Regions from separate parts of the Nonomuraea marmarensis genome, predicted to be linked through region 1. Evidence: riboswitches for the same ligand, from Rfam matches in the RefSeq annotation. Region 1 holds a riboswitch; each other region holds the start of a gene.
The links. A riboswitch is a leader RNA that binds a small molecule or an ion and turns the genes downstream of it on or off. The one in region 1 is predicted to bind cobalamin.
Positions count from the first base shown of each region.

Region 2: another riboswitch for cobalamin. It lies ahead of cobN (cobaltochelatase subunit CobN); the one in region 1 lies ahead of ACFLIM_RS25895 (ribonucleoside-diphosphate reductase subunit alpha).
Region 3: another riboswitch for cobalamin. It lies ahead of ACFLIM_RS13600 (CbtB domain-containing protein); the one in region 1 lies ahead of ACFLIM_RS25895 (ribonucleoside-diphosphate reductase subunit alpha).

Region 1 covers NZ_JBICRM010000016.1:122,137-127,040, reverse strand. The annotation lists gene ACFLIM_RS25905 (SAM-dependent methyltransferase) at 1-505, shown strand, start outside; gene ACFLIM_RS25900 (tripartite tricarboxylate transporter substrate-binding protein) at 619-1,560, shown strand; cobalamin riboswitch at 1,565-1,760, shown strand; gene ACFLIM_RS25895 (ribonucleoside-diphosphate reductase subunit alpha) at 1,870-4,026, shown strand; gene ACFLIM_RS25890 (ribonucleotide-diphosphate reductase subunit beta) at 4,039-4,904, shown strand, end outside.
Region 2 covers NZ_JBICRM010000007.1:130,601-135,504, forward strand. The annotation lists gene cobN (cobaltochelatase subunit CobN) at 1-2,096, opposite strand, end outside; cobalamin riboswitch at 2,128-2,335, opposite strand; gene cobG (precorrin-3B synthase) at 2,348-3,574, shown strand; gene ACFLIM_RS13640 (precorrin-8X methylmutase) at 3,571-4,191, shown strand; gene cobJ (precorrin-3B C(17)-methyltransferase) at 4,197-4,904, shown strand, end outside.
Region 3 covers NZ_JBICRM010000007.1:121,605-126,508, reverse strand. The annotation lists gene ACFLIM_RS13615 (putative cobaltochelatase) at 1-1,411, opposite strand, end outside; gene ACFLIM_RS13610 (histidine phosphatase family protein) at 1,408-1,980, opposite strand; gene ACFLIM_RS13605 (CbtA family protein) at 1,986-2,765, opposite strand; gene ACFLIM_RS13600 (CbtB domain-containing protein) at 2,775-2,963, opposite strand; adenosylcobalamin (AdoCbl) riboswitch at 2,965-3,112, opposite strand; gene ACFLIM_RS13595 (DUF2283 domain-containing protein) at 3,149-3,406, opposite strand; gene ACFLIM_RS13590 (hypothetical protein) at 3,427-4,362, opposite strand; gene ACFLIM_RS13585 (hypothetical protein) at 4,364-4,687, opposite strand; gene ACFLIM_RS13580 (YbaB/EbfC family nucleoid-associated protein) at 4,824-4,904, shown strand, end outside.

The DNA of each region.
Region 1 (4,904 bases):
CCGGGTCGTCTACGTCGATCACGACCCGGTGGTGGGCGCGCACGCCAAGGTCCTGCTCGGACGTACGGGCAGGGCCGTGTTCGTCGAGGCCGACCTGCTCGATCCGGACGAGGTGCTGGCCCGGGTCGGCGGCTTCCTCGACCTGGACGAACCGGTCGGGGTGTTGCTGGTGTCGATCCTGCACTTCCTGCCCGACTCCGCCCAGCCGCAGCGCGCGGTGGCCGTCCTTCGCGAGAGGGTGGCGCCGGGCAGCTACCTGGCGATCACCCACGCCACCACGATGGGGCGGCTGGCGGAGGAGCGGGCCTCGGGCGCGCATCGCGGCTCGTCCACCGGCGGCGCCGACCGCACGCCCGCCGAGATCCGCGCGTTCTTCGGCGACTTCCCGCTGGAACCTCCGGGACTGGTGCAGGCCGTGGACTGGCGTCCCGACCGGCCCAAGCTGGTGGGCGACTGGTCGCTGCCGTCCTCCCTGATGGCGGGGGTCGGCAAGAAAGCCGGATGAATTCCGACTTTTCACGACTTTTCACGACTTTTCGTGATTATAGACCCCCATGTGTGGCTGCCCGTAATGTGTCAATAACCTGGAGTAGTAGGAAACTCCGGGAGGAGAGACACATGCGCCGTCGGCGGTTCTTCGCATGGGGGCTCGGCGTGGCTGCGTGCGCGGCCGGCTGCGGCACGGAGCACGTCAACGTGGGCGCACTGCGTACCCGATTCTCGATCAACCCGGGCGCGCAGCGCTGGGCGCGGGTCTGCCGGGCGTTCTCCGGCGCGGCCCGCGCGGCCGGGTACGAGACGGGCACGGGCACGAAGATCACGGTGACCGGCCTGCCCGCGCTGGCCGCCGCCGAGCTGAACAACGGCCAGACGCTGGCCGACACCGCCACCCCGCTGTCCAGGCTCACCGGCGACGTCGAGGTTGTCGTCGTGCCCGGCAACTCGCTGTTCAAGGACTTCGACGACTTCGGCGCCCACCTGCTCGCCCACCCCGGTCAGACGCTGCTGGCCGGAGGGCCGCAGGGCGAGCCCGACCACCTGCTGTTCGGCCTGATCGCCAAGGGGCTCGGCGCGGACACCCGGCAGGTCGACTACACCGGCTACCCCAGCAGCCAGGAGGCCGTCACCGCGCTGCTGTCCGGCAAGGCCGCGGCCGCCGCGGGACTGTTCTCCGACTGGCGCGCCAGCATCGGCGACGGCCGGGTCAGGGCGCTCGCGGTGTCCTCGGCCGCGCGGGTGCCGGACCTCGACGTGCCGACGCTGCTGGAGTCTGGCGTACGGGTCGACTTCGCGGACTGGGTGGCGGCCGTCGGGCCGGATGCCATGACGGACGACAGCCGCGAGGTGGCCATCCGCATGTGCGAGGAGGTGACCGGCTCGCCGGGCTGGCAGTCGGCCTGCCGGGCGAACGGGTGGATCTCGATCCCGCTCAGCGGGGACGACTTCGAGGCGTGGCTCGGCACCGAGGTCGAGCGCACCCGCGCCGTGCTGCGGGATCTCGGGCTGCTCGACACGACGAGAGCCACAAGATGCGGGATCGGTTGCGGAAACGGCCACTAGATGTAGGATCCTCGTCGTCGCTGGTTCGCCTCTTCGGAGGCGGAGCAAAAGGGAACCCGGTGCGATTCCGGGGCTGCCCCGCAGCGGTGAGCGGGAACGACCGCCGTCATTGAGCACTGGAGCGATCCGGGAAGCGACGGCCAGTAGGAGCGTCAAGCGCGCCCGCGAGCCCGAAGACCTGCCGGCGGCGCCGGGCCACGTGCCCGGCGAGAAGTGTCCAGGGCCTCGAGGGAGGGCCGGGGAGCCGGTGCGCGCCGCCGTGCTTTCGCGTGCCCTCACGGGGGATTCGCTCGCGAGGAGAGAGAGCACGTGACGCAGATCGTTGAGGTTGACCGCCGCCTGGCCATCGAGGAAGCCGCCGCCCGGGTGATCACCGACCCGGCCAACTCCCGGGTCGCCGCCCGGCTGCTGGCCGAGGAGATCGCCGACGAGGCCGCGGGGCACGGAGTCCGCTCGTTCTCCGAGTCCATCGCCGCCACCCACGCCGCCGGGCTGATCCAGGACGGGCTGGCGGAGTTCGTCGCCGCGCACGCCGCCGAGTTGGACGCGTTGGTCGCCGCGGAGGCGGACGGCAGATTTGAATATTTCGGCTTGCGTACTGTTTATGATCGTTACCTGTTGCGCCATCCCGAGACGCGGGCGGTGCTGGAGCGGCCGCAACACTTCTTCCTGCGCGTGGCCTGCGGGTTGTCGGAGTCGGTCGCCGAGGCCGCCGAGCTCTACGCGCTGATGTCCACGCTGTCCTACCTGCCCAGCTCGCCCACGTTGTTCAACGCGGGCGCGCGCCGGCCGCAGCTCTCGTCGTGCTTCCTGCTCGACTCGCCGCGCGACGAGCTGGAGTCGATCTACGACAGGTACGGGCAGGTGGCGCGGTTGTCCAAGTACGCGGGCGGCATCGGCATCGCCTGGACCCGGGTGCGCTCGCGGGGATCCCTGATCAGGGGCACGAACGGCCACTCCAACGGCATCGTGCCCTGGCTGCGTACGCTCGACTCCTCGGTGGCGGCGGTCAACCAGGGCGGGCGGCGCAAGGGCGCGGCCTGCGTCTACCTGGAGACCTGGCACGCCGACGTCGAGGAGTTCCTGGAGCTGCGCGACAACACCGGCGAAGACGCCCGCCGCACCCACAACCTGAACCTGGCGAACTGGGTGCCGGACGAGTTCATGCGCCGGGTGGAGGCGGACGAGCTCTGGTCGCTGTTCGACCCGAAGGAGGTGCCCGACCTCACGGACCTGTACGGGGACGCGTTCACGGCCGCGTACCGGGCTTATGAGGCTTCGGGGCGATTTAGCCGCCAAATTCCCGCCAGGACCTTGTACGGCCGGATGATGCGCACGCTGGCGCAGACCGGGAACGGCTGGATGACGTTCAAGGACGCCGCCAACCGCGCCTCCAACCAGACCGCCCGCCCCGAGAACGTCATCCACCTGTCGAACCTCTGCACCGAGATCCTCGAGGTCACCAGCGACGGGGAGACCGCGGTCTGCAACCTCGGCTCGATCAACCTGGCGGCGCACCTCACGGGCGCCGACGTCGACTGGGAGCGGCTGCGCGGCACCGTCCGTACCGCCGTGCGCTTCCTGGACCGGACCATCGACCTCGGCTTCTACCCGACGCCCGAGGCCGAGGCGGCCAACAAGCGCTGGCGGCCGATCGGGCTGGGCGTGATGGGCCTGGCCGACGTGTTCTTCACGCTGCGACTGCCGTTCGACTCGCCGCGGGCGCTGGAGTTGTCCACGCGCATCGCCGAGGAGATCGCCCTGGTCGCCTACGACACCTCGGCCGACCTGGCCGCCGAGCGCGGCCGGCACCCGTCGTACGCCGACACGCGGGCGGCCGGGGGAGTGCTGCACCCGGACCACTACGTCGCGACGTCGCCGCGCTGGGACGCCGTCCGGGACAAGATCGCCGCGACCGGCCTGCGGAACTCGCTCATGATCGCCATCGCCCCGACCGCCACGATCGCCTCCATCGCCGGCTGCTACGAGTGCATCGAGCCGCAGGTGTCCAACGTGTTCAAGCGCGAGACGTTGTCGGGCGAGTTCCTGCAGGTCAACCGCTATCTGGTGGCCGACCTGCAGGCGCGCGGGCTGTGGACGCAGCGGATGCGGGACGACATCAAGCGCGCCGACGGCTCGATCCAGTCGATCCCCGGCATCCCGGACGACCTCAAGGTGCTCTACCGCACAGCCTGGGAGTTGCCGCAGAAGGCGCTGATCGACCTGGCCGCCGCCCGCCAGCCGTACATCGACCAGTCGCAGTCCCTGAACCTCTTCATGGCCGCCCCCACCATCGGCAAGCTCTCGTCGATGTACGCGTACGCGTGGAAGCAGGGCCTGAAGACCACCTACTACCTGCGCTCCCGCCCGGCCACCAGGATCGCCCAGACCACCGTCGCGGCTCCGGTCGAGGCGGCGGTGGCCTGCTCGCTGGAGAACCCGGAGATCTGCGAAGCCTGCCAGTAAGGAAACGTTCTGATGTTGCTCGACCCCGGCATGGACCTCACCCTGCGCCCCATGCGCTATCCGGACTTCTACGACCGCTACCGCGCCGCCATCCGCAACACGTGGACGGTCGAGGAGGTGGACCTGCACAACGACCTCGCCGACCTGGCCAGGATGACGCCCCAGGAACGGCACCTGATCAACCGCCTGGTCGCCTTCTTCGCCACCGGCGACTCCATCGTGGCCAACAACCTGGTGCTCAACCTCTACCAGCACGTCAACGCCCCCGAGGCGCGCCTCTACCTGAGCAGGCAACTGTTCGAGGAGGCGGTGCACGTGCAGTTCTATTTGACATTGCTGGACACGTACCTCCCCGATCCCGACGAGCGGGTCAAGGCGTTCGCCGCGATCGAGCACATCCCCTCGATCCGCGACAAGGCGGAGTTCTGCTTCCGGTGGATCGACTCGATCGGGAGCCTGCGCCGGCTGGAGACGGCCGGCCAGCGCCGCCAGTTCCTGCTGAACGTGATCTGCTTCGCCGCCTGCATCGAGGGCCTGTTCTTCTACGGGGCCTTCGCGTACGTGTACTGGTTCCGCTCCCGCGGCCTGCTCGGCGGCCTGGCCACCGGGACGAACTGGGTGTTCCGCGACGAGTCCATGCACATGGAGTTCGCGTTCAGCGTGGTGGACACGGTCAGGGCCGAGGAGCCCACGCTGTTCGACGACGAACTGGGCAAGCAAGTCACCCGCATGCTGGAGGAGGCCGTGGCCGCCGAGCTGGCCTTCGCCGCGGACCTGTGCGGCGACGGCATGCCGGGCATGGGGGTCGCGCAGATGCGCCAGTACCTGGAGTACGTCGCCGACCAGCGGCTGGCCAGGCTGGGCCTGCCCAGCAGGTA
Region 2 (4,904 bases), on a different contig from region 1:
CCGAGAGCCTCGCGCAGGCCGGGCAGGGTCTCACGGCCCGACCACAACTGCCGGGCCCGCAACATCGCCAGCACCAGGTCCACCCTGACCTGGCCGACCGGCGCCTGGCCGAGCACGTGCAGGCCGTCGCGGATCTGCGCGTCCTTGACCTCGCACAACCAGCCGTCCACGTGCAGGATGAAGTCGTCGAACTCGGTGTCATGCGGCCGGTCCGCCAGCCCGAGGTCGTGATCGAGCCGGGCGGCCTGGATCAGCGTCCAGATCTGCGCCCTGATCGCGGGCAGCTTGGCCGGGTCCATGGCGGCGATCGTGGCGTGCTCGTCCAGGAGCTGCTCCAGCCGGGCGATGTCCCCGTACGTCTCCGCCCGCGCCATCGGCGGCACCATGTGGTCCACCAGCACGGCGTGCGCCCGCCGCTTGGCCTGCGTGCCCTCGCCAGGGTCGTTCACCAGGAAGGGGTAGACCAGCGGCAGGTCGCCGATGGCGGCGTCGGTGCCGCACGCGGCGGACATGCCCGCCGACTTGCCCGGCAGCCACTCCAGGTTGCCGTGCTTGCCCACGTGCACCATCGCGTGCGCGCCGAACTCGGCCGACAACCAGCGGTAGGCGGCCAGGTAGTGGTGGCTGGGCGGCAGGTCGGGGTCGTGGTAGATGGCGATCGGGTTCTCGCCGAAGCCGCGTGGCGGCTGCACCATCACCACCAGGTTCCCGGCCCGTAACGCGGCCAGCACGATGTCGCCCTCGTGCACGAACAGCTCGCCCGGCGGCGGTCCCCAGTGCCGCTCCATGCCGGCGCGCAGGTCCCCGGGCAGCGTGCGGTACCACTGCTCGTAGGACGCGGCGGAGATGCGTACCGGATTGCCCGCGAGATGTTCCTCGGTCAGCCAGTCCTGGTCTTGGCCGCCGGCCGCGATCAGTGCGTGGATGAGCGCGTCGCCGTCCTGCTCGGCCACGCCGGGAAAGCCGTCGCCCAGGTCGTAGCCGGCCTCGGCGAGCCGGGCCAGCAGCCGTACGGTGCTGGCGGGGGTGTCCAGGCCGACCGCGTTGCCCACCCGCGAGTGCTTGGTCGGGTACGCCGACAACATCACGACCAGGCGGCGTTCCTGAGGCGGAGTGTGCCGCAGCAGGCCGTGGCGTACCGCGATGCCCGCCACCCGGGCGGCTCGCTCGGCGTCGGCGACGTAGACGGTCAGCCCGTCCGGGTCGATCTCCTTGAACGAGAACGGCACCGTGATGATCCGGCCGTCGAACTCGGGGATCGCCACCTGGGAGGCGGCGTCCAGCGGTGAGAGGCCGTCGTCGTTCTCCTCCCACGCCTGTTTGGAGGTGGTCAGGCAGAGGCCCTGCAGGATCGGCACGTCCAGCGCGGCCAGCGCGCCCACGTCCCACGCCTCGTCGTCACCGCCCGCGCCCGCGGTGGCGGGACGGGAGCCGCCCGCCGCCAGCACCGTGACCACCAGCGCGTCCGTTTCGCGTAGCGTGTCGAGCAGCTCGGGCTCGGCCGTCCGCAGCGAGGAGCAGAAGACGGGCAGCGCCTGCCCGCCCGCGTCCTCGATCGCGGCGCAGAGCGTCTCGACGAAGGCGGTATTGCCCGCCATGTGGTGCGCCCGGTAGTACAGCACCCCGATCACCGGCCCGTCCTGCCGCCGCGCGACGCGCTGCGACCGTCCCCACGAGGGCGCGGGCGCAGGCGGGGCGAACCCGTGCCCGGTCAGCAGGACGGTGTCGGACAGGAACGCGTGCAGCTCGTCCAGGTTGGCCGGTCCCCCGTGCGCCAGATACGCGTGCGCCTCCGCGCAGACGCCGCCGCTCACCGTGGACAACTCCATCAGCTCGGCGTCCGGCGCCTGCTCCCCACCCAGCACCACCACGGGCCGGGGCCCGGCCAGCAGCGCGTCGAGCCCCTCCTCCCAGGCGCGCCGGCCGCCGAGCAGGCGTACCACCACCAGGTCGGTGCCCTCCAGCAGGGCGGGCAGGTCCTCGACGCCCAGCCTGGCGGGGTTGCCCAGCCGGTAGGCGGCGCCGCCGGCGCGAGCGCTCAGCAGGTCGGTGTCGGAGGTCGAAAGCAGCAGGACGGTACGGCTGTCGCCAGGCACGACGCAATCCTCCCTCGGGGTCCTCGCCCCGGTCGCGGGTGTCACGACGGCAGGAGTCTCCTGGCTCCCGGATCACCACTCACCCCGGCCTTCCCACCCGTCGCCGGGCAGTGGCCTGCGGTGGGGTTCGCTCCCCGGTCACAGTGGCGGGACCGCGCCGGTTTCGCACCGGCTTCCTCCCTTTGCCATCGCCTACCCAGGAGCCTACGGCAGGAGCGACCTCCGTAAGAACTGGCGTTACCATCCTCTTCGTGTCCATACCTGATGTTTCCGGAGCCGACTTTTCCGGACGTGAGCGCCCCGACGCCTGTCCGGGAGCGCTACAGGTACACGAAGCCGCCGACGGCCCGCTGGCCCGGGTCCGCCTGCCCGGCGGCGCGATCTCGCCCGCCCAGCTGCGCGAGCTGGCCGCCTGCGCCGCGGAGCTGGGCTCGGGGGAGATCGAGCTGACCTCCAGGGCCAACGTCCAGGTGCGCGGGTTACGATCGCCGGCCGCCTTCGCCGAGCGGATCGCCGCCGCGGGCCTGCTGCCGTCGGCCGCCCACGAACGGGTGCGCAACATCGTCGCCTCACCGCTCGGCGGCCGCGGCCCGGCGGGGCTGCTCGACCCGCAGCCGCTGGTACGGGCGCTGGACCGGGAGTTGTGCACGCGCCCACGGCTGGCCGAGCTGCCGGGCCGCTTCCTGTTCGCGCTGGACGACGGCACGGGGGAGGTGGCCGGGCTCGGCGCGGACGTCACGTTCGCGGCCGGTCGCGGGCTGCTGCTGGCGGGCGCCGATGCCGGGGTGCCCGCCGGTCCGGAGACCGTGGTCAGCCTCATGATCGCCGCTGCCGAAGCGTTTCTCGACGAGCGAGAGGACGCCGATGGCGGCGCCGCGTGGCGGATCAGGGAGCTGGCCGACGGACCGGCCCGGATCGCCGCCCGCCTGCGCAGCGTCGCGACCGCACCGGCCCTCCCGGCCCCGACGACGCAACGAGCCGGGGTCGTCGCCCAACCGGATGGGCATGCGCGGGGAGCGCGGGGTGGGCGGGCGAGGCAGGCGGCGGGGTTCAGCGCGCAGCGGGACGGCCGCATGGCGCTGGAGGTCGTGGTGGCGCTCGGCCGGCTGTCCGCCGCCCAGGCGCAGGCGCTCGCCGACAGCGCCGGGATCCTCCGACTGACGCCGTGGCGGACCGTCGTGCTGCTGGACCTCTCCCCCGCGGATGCGGACCGCGCGGCGCGGGCGCTCGACGCGGCCGGGCTGGTGAGCGATCCGGCCTCGCCGTGGGTGGGCGTGACCGCCTGCACCGGCCGTCCGGGCTGCGCCAAGGCGCTGGCCGACGTCCAGGCCGACGCGCGGCGCTGGGTGGCGACCCTGGACGGCCCGCCGAAGACGCCCGTGCACTGGGCGGGTTGCGAACGGCGCTGCGGATTGCCGCGCGGCCAGGTCGTACAGCTGATCGCCACCGAAGAGGGATACCAGGAAAGGCAGCAGTGACCGACTACATCCGCGACGGCGCCGAGATCTACCGGCGCTCGTTCGCGACCATCCGCGCCGAGACCGACCTCACCGGGATACCTCCCGAGGTTGCCCAGGTTGTGGTGCGGATGATCCACGCCTGCGGCATGACCGACCTCGTGGCCGACCTGGACTGGTCCCCTTCAGTGGTGGCCGGGGCCCGGGAGGCGCTGCGCCGGGGCGCGCCCGTGCTGTGCGACGCCATGATGGTCGCCTCCGGCGTGACCAGGCGCAGGCTGCCCGCCGGCAACGAGGTGGTGTGCACGCTGGGCGAGCCCGGCGTGCCCGAGCTGGCCGGACGGCTCGGCACCACCCGCAGCGCCGCCGCGCTCGAACTGTGGCGCGACCGGCTGGACGGCTCCGTGGTGGCCATCGGCAACGCGCCGACCGCCTTGTTCCGGCTGCTCGAACTGGTCGCGGAAGGCGCGGGCAGGCCCGCGGCGGTGCTCGGCATCCCCGTGGGGTTCATCGGCGCGGCCGAGTCCAAGCGGGCGCTGGCGGACAGCGATCTGGAGTACCTGGTGGTGCACGGCCGTCGCGGCGGCAGTGCGATGACGGCGGCGGCGGTCAACGCCATCGCGAGCGAGACGGAGTGATGGCGATGACAGGACGGCTGTACGGGGTGGGACTCGGTCCCGGTGACCCGGAGCTGGTCACGGTCAAGACGGCCCGGCTGATCGGCGAGGCCGACGTGATCGCCTACCACGCCGCCAGGCACGGCCGCAGCATCGCTCGTTCCATCGCGTTGCCGTACATGCGCGAAGGGCAGGTCGAGGAGCTGCTGCTCTACCCGTTGACCACGGAGACCACCGACCATCCGGGCGGCTACCAGGGCGCGCTCGACGACTTCTACGCCGACTGCGCCGAGCGGCTGGCCGCCCACCTGGACGCGGGCCGGACCGTGGTCGTGCTGAGCGAGGGCGACCCGCTGTTCTACGGCTCCTACATGCACATGCACAAGCGGCTCGCCCACCGCTACCCGACCGAGGTGGTGCCCGGCGTCACCTCCGTCAGCGCCGCCTCCGCCGTGCTGGGCCGCCCGCTGGTGGAGCGGGACGAGGTGCTCACCGTGCTGCCCGGCACCCTGCCCGCCGAGGTGCTGGCCGAGCGGCTGCGCGGCACCGACTCGGCGGCGGTGCTCAAGCTGGGCAGGACGTTCGAGAAGGTCCGCGACGCCCTCGCCGAGGCCGGGCGGCTCGACGACGCCTGGTACGTCGAGCGCGCCACCATGGGCGCCGAACGGGTCGCGCCGCTCAAGGACGTGGACGCCGACGGCGTGCCGTACTTCTCGCTGGCCCTGCTCACCAGC
Region 3 (4,904 bases), on a different contig from region 1:
GGACCCGCCCGCCGGGACGTCGCGCCCCGGTCGCCCGGCCGCGCGGCGTCCGCGACCGCGACCGCCGCCCCGCCACCCCCTCACCCAGCCCCGGCACCTCCAGCAAAGGCACCCGGTACGGCACCCCTGCCACGGCCACCTGCCCCGAACCCGGCTCCCCGGAGCCCTGCGCCTGTCGCGGTTGACCGTCGGGACCGTCCGACGGCTCGTGCCGTCCTGCGGCGGCGCCGTCCTCGGAGGCCGGTGCCGCTTGGGGTCCCGGCCCGTCATCCGCCGATGGTGCCGGAGGTCCCGCGCTGTCGTTCGCCGATGGTGCCGGAGGTTCCGTGGCGTCGTCCGCCGGGCCCGGCTCCCCGTCGCGCCGGCCGCCACCTGGCGGGTCGTCGGGATCGTCGTCGTCCGACGTGCGTTCCAGCAACTCCTCCAGCAGCGACTCGTCCAGTCCCGGCGCGTCGAATGGATCGCGCCGCCGCCGGTGCGGCAGCGACAGGCGAGCCGCCGCCCGTACGTCCTCCGTGGTCACCGCGTCGCGGCCGTGCCAGGCGGCATGGGCGATGGCGGCGTTCGCCGTGACCAGGTCGGCGCGCAGGCCGTCCACCTCGAACGCGGCGCACACCGTCGCGATCTGCCGCAGCCGAGCGTCCGGCAGCCGGACGGCGGGCATCCGGGCCCTCGCCCGTGCGATCCTGACCACCAGCGCCGACTCCTCGGCCGTCCACCGGGCCGCGAACGACTCGGCGTCGGCGTCGAAGGCGAGCCGCCGCCGTACCACCTCGGCTCGTTCCGCCGGATCACGGGACGCCTTCACCTCGACCGTCAGCCCGAACCGGTCCAGCAGTTGCGGCCGCAGCTCGCCCTCCTCCGGATTCATGGTTCCCACCAGCAGGAACCGGGCGGGATGCCGTACCGACACCGACTCGCGCTCCACATAGCACGTGCCCAGCGCCGCCGCGTCGAGCAGCAGGTCCACGAGGTGGTCGTGCAGGAGGTTCACTTCGTCCACGTACAGGACGCCGCGATGCGCGGCCGCCAGCAGGCCGGGCTCGAACGCCTTCACCCCTTCCGTCAGCGCCCGCTCGACGTCGAGGGCACCGACCAGGCGGTCCTCCGACGCGCCGACCGGCAGCTCGACCAGCGCGGCCGGGCGGGTCACCGCTGCGGAGCCGGGCTCGTGCGGGCCGTCCGGGCACTCGGGATCGGGCGCGACCGGGTCGCAGGCGAACCGGCACCCGGGTACGACGTCCACGGAGGGCAACTGGGCGGCCAGCGCCCGGACGATGGTGGACTTGGCGGTGCCCTTCTCACCGCGTACCAGAACCCCGCCCACGCGCGGTGAGACGGCGTTGAGCACCAGCGCCAGCTTCAGGTCATCGAGACCGACGACGGCGCTGAACGGGTAGGTGACGATCAAAACAGAACCTTCCGGTTGACATGGGCGACCCGCCAGCCGCCCCGGGTGACGGTCAGCTCGGTGGTGGACAAGGGCGCGAGGTCGAAACGGGCGGCTGCCACCGGGCCCAGCCCCAGCACGTGGCCGAGCGCGGCCCGGATCGCTCCGGCATCGCACACGACGACCCCGGGAGGTTGCGAGCGCGTCTCGTCGAGCCGTCCGGCTTGCGAGCGGACCTCCTCCAGCCATCCGGCGACCCGCGCCGCCAGCGCGGCCAGGCTCTCGCCGCCGTGCGGCGCCGCGTGCGGGTCCGAGAGCCAGCTCGCCAGCGCGTCCGGCTCCTCCCGGGCCACCTGCTCGTACGCCAGTCCGCGCCACCGGCCGCAGTCCGCCTCCGCGAGGGCCGGTGTCGTGACCGGCTCCAGCCCCATGGCGACGGCGGTCTGCAGGGCCGCCCGGCTGGGCGCGACCCACGCTTTCGACCCGGCCACGGCCGCGACCTTGGCCAGGCTCGAAGCGTCGGCCGGCTCGTCCGCGGGGAACCGGGCCGCCCGCATCCCCGGCGTGCTGGCGTGCCGGACGAACAGCACCCCGCTCAGCCCGATGCCGCAGCCACGGGAACGGCCCCGGAGCGGCGCGCCGCCCGGTCGCTGACCCAGCCGAACAGCACGCCGAAAGCCGCCCAGAAGACGAGCTGCGTCCCCAACGACGCCAGCCTGAACTCCCACAACAACGTGGCGGGGAACCCCTCGGGCACCTCGTCGACCGCCGGCAGCAGCAGCCACGCCGCCACCACCGGCACCAGGAAGGCGCCGGCCGCCGCGCTCCACCGTGCCCACGGGCCCGCGGAGACCCGGCGCGCGGTCGCCACCGCGATCGCGGTGGCGGCCAGGCCGACGAGGAGCATCACCACGTAGAGCAGCGTGCGGCCGTTGATGGTCTCCGGGTCTCCCACCGCCGGCGGGTTGGCCGGATATTTCACGAACGGCACGAGAATGACCGCTACGAACGCCGTCCCGGCGGCGGCGAGCGCCAACCCCCCGTCCGACCGGGGACCGACGCGCCCGCGCAAGCCGGCGAACACGAGGGCGAAGACCCCTCCCACGGCGAGCCCGTAGAGCCCGGTGGCGAGGAAGAGGCCGGCCTTCTGCACCGGCCTGCTGACCACGGCCTCCTCGCCGTGGTCATGTCCGGCCTCCGCAGCGGGAGCCGCCTGCTGCCCGGCCTTCTCGGCCGGAGGCGCCTGCTGCGCGGCCTCCTCCAGGGCGATCGCGCCGTCCACGCGCGGCTCGCCGAAGGCGAAGGCGAAGCCGCCCGCGACCAATCCGGCCAGCAGGCCCACGAGCAGGCCCCTGACCAGCAGGGTGCGTACCATCCGGCGCGCCTAATGGCACGGCACGCCGAGCAGATGCCGCCCGTCGTGCATCAACTCGTGCAGGAAGGTGCCCGCCTGGGAGACGGCGCCGTTGTCCATCAGCACCAGGTAGGCGACGAGCAGCAACAGGGGTACGGCCAGCAGCCAGAGCCGCAGGCGTGGGAAGGGAATGGTGGAAGGAGTGGTCAGGCCACTCATACAAGCCTCCTCAGGGATGACGCGTCCCGCCGGCGAGGTCACGGTCGCCAAGCGACCTGGCTCCCGGGATCTACGTCCCGGATACAGTGGCGCGTCCGCACCGGCTTCTCACCGGATTTCCCTTGGACAACCGTGAAATCTACCGGAACGTATCCTTTCCTCCCCTTCGCGTCAACAGTCCCAGTTCACTGGGAGGTCGGGCCGTACGCGGAGGGCGGAGGCTCATCCTCGTCCGCCAGCGCCAGGACCTCGGGCCGCAGGATGGCCGACGCCCCCAGGACCTCGACGCCCAGCAACCGGCCGTCCGCGTCGAAGTCCAGCACGATCTCCCCTGGCATCCCTTCCCGCTCCACCAGGAACTGCGACTCCGCCTCGTCCTGGCCGATCTCGTCCACCAGGTAGATGTAGGCGACGTCGTTCTCGGCGTCGTGTTCGATCCGCAAGTCAGGTCCTTCGGCGATGGTCATTTCCTCTTCCAGATAGCAGAAATGATGCCGCCTCTCTTGTTCTCCACGACGCGGACACTCTCGGTCTCGTAGACGGTGGTGCCCGGCTGGTTGCCGGCCCTCTTCTTCCCGCTCTGCTTCGTCTGCTCGATCATGTCGTCGCTGATGCCCCGCTGGGCCTGGCGGTCGGCGGCATGCGCCGTGGTGCCGTCCGTGCTGTCGGCCCGCCCGCCGCTGTTCCGCCGGCCGCCGCCGCGGCGGCCGTTGCCGCCCCTTCTCGCGTTGTTGTTGCTGCGGCCCATCGAGGCCATGTAGTCGCGAGCGTGGCGGGGACCGGTCGTCGCCCTCGGGCCCACCGTGCGCGGCCAGGTGATCCTGGGTCCGCCGGCTCCGGCGAGCGCCGGGCGGCGCATGTTCTCCAGGACCCGGCGGAAGGGCTGGGTCACGCCGCGGGCGAGCGCCGGGGCGATCACCTTGCCGGCGCCCTCGGCGCCCTCACGCTGGATCTTGCCGATCAGGGCGCGGGAGCGGAGCATCTCCGCCGTCGCCATGGCGCCGCCGAACGGCCCACCGGCCAGGAACGCCCTGGCCACGCGTACGGTCGTGATGACGGCGGCGGTGCCGACCGCGACCTTGACCCCGGTCGTGAGCCAGGCGGTGTTGTCGAGCACGACCGGGGCCGATCTGGCCGCCGCGATCGCCTGGCTCTGGTGGCCGCCGTTGCCGCCGGTCTCGTTCCAGTAGCCGGCCAGCTCGGTGCTGCCTTCGCCACGGTAGGACTCCTGCGCCCCGCGCATCGTCGCGTCGGCCCGCGCCGCCGACGGCTCGGCCATGGCGAGGACGGTACGCCAGGCGTCGGCGTCCTTGTGGATCTCGTCCTCGTCGACGTTCGGCCACGGCACGCCGAGCGCGATGAGCATCGCGTGGGCTTCTTCCGGGAGCGTCACGCCCATGTCAGACCCACCTGTCCTGGACGCCGCTCACCTGCTGCCCACCGGCATCGTCGGCGGCCTGGATGGTGGCGGAGGTGCCGGTCAGCCCATCCCCGCTGTCGCCCATGACCATGGACTGCCCGGTCATGGCCTGCAGCCCCATCATGCTGGCCTCGGCGTACGGGCCGACGAGCATCGACAGCAGTCCGTCGTCTCCCCATGAGGCGCCGCCGAGGCCGCGTTCCCTGAGCCGTTGCAGCGCCGCCGCGTAGTCCTCACCGTGTGCTCGCATCTGGGAGCCGTACCGCTCCACAGACTCGTGGTCGATCTCAAACCCCGAACTCATGCAGGAGACCCTAACGCGGAACACCCGATGAATACACGATGATCATAAATTTCGTGATCCATCTCCCTATGGACAAGATCAATACGACTTTGTGTCAAACTGGCGACTTGTCACTGCCTAACTGCGGGAGTCGATCATGCCGGCGCCTTCACCCGAGGCCGATGTCGAACAACTGGAGCGGATCTTGCGACAGGGCGGGGAGATGATGACCCGCCTG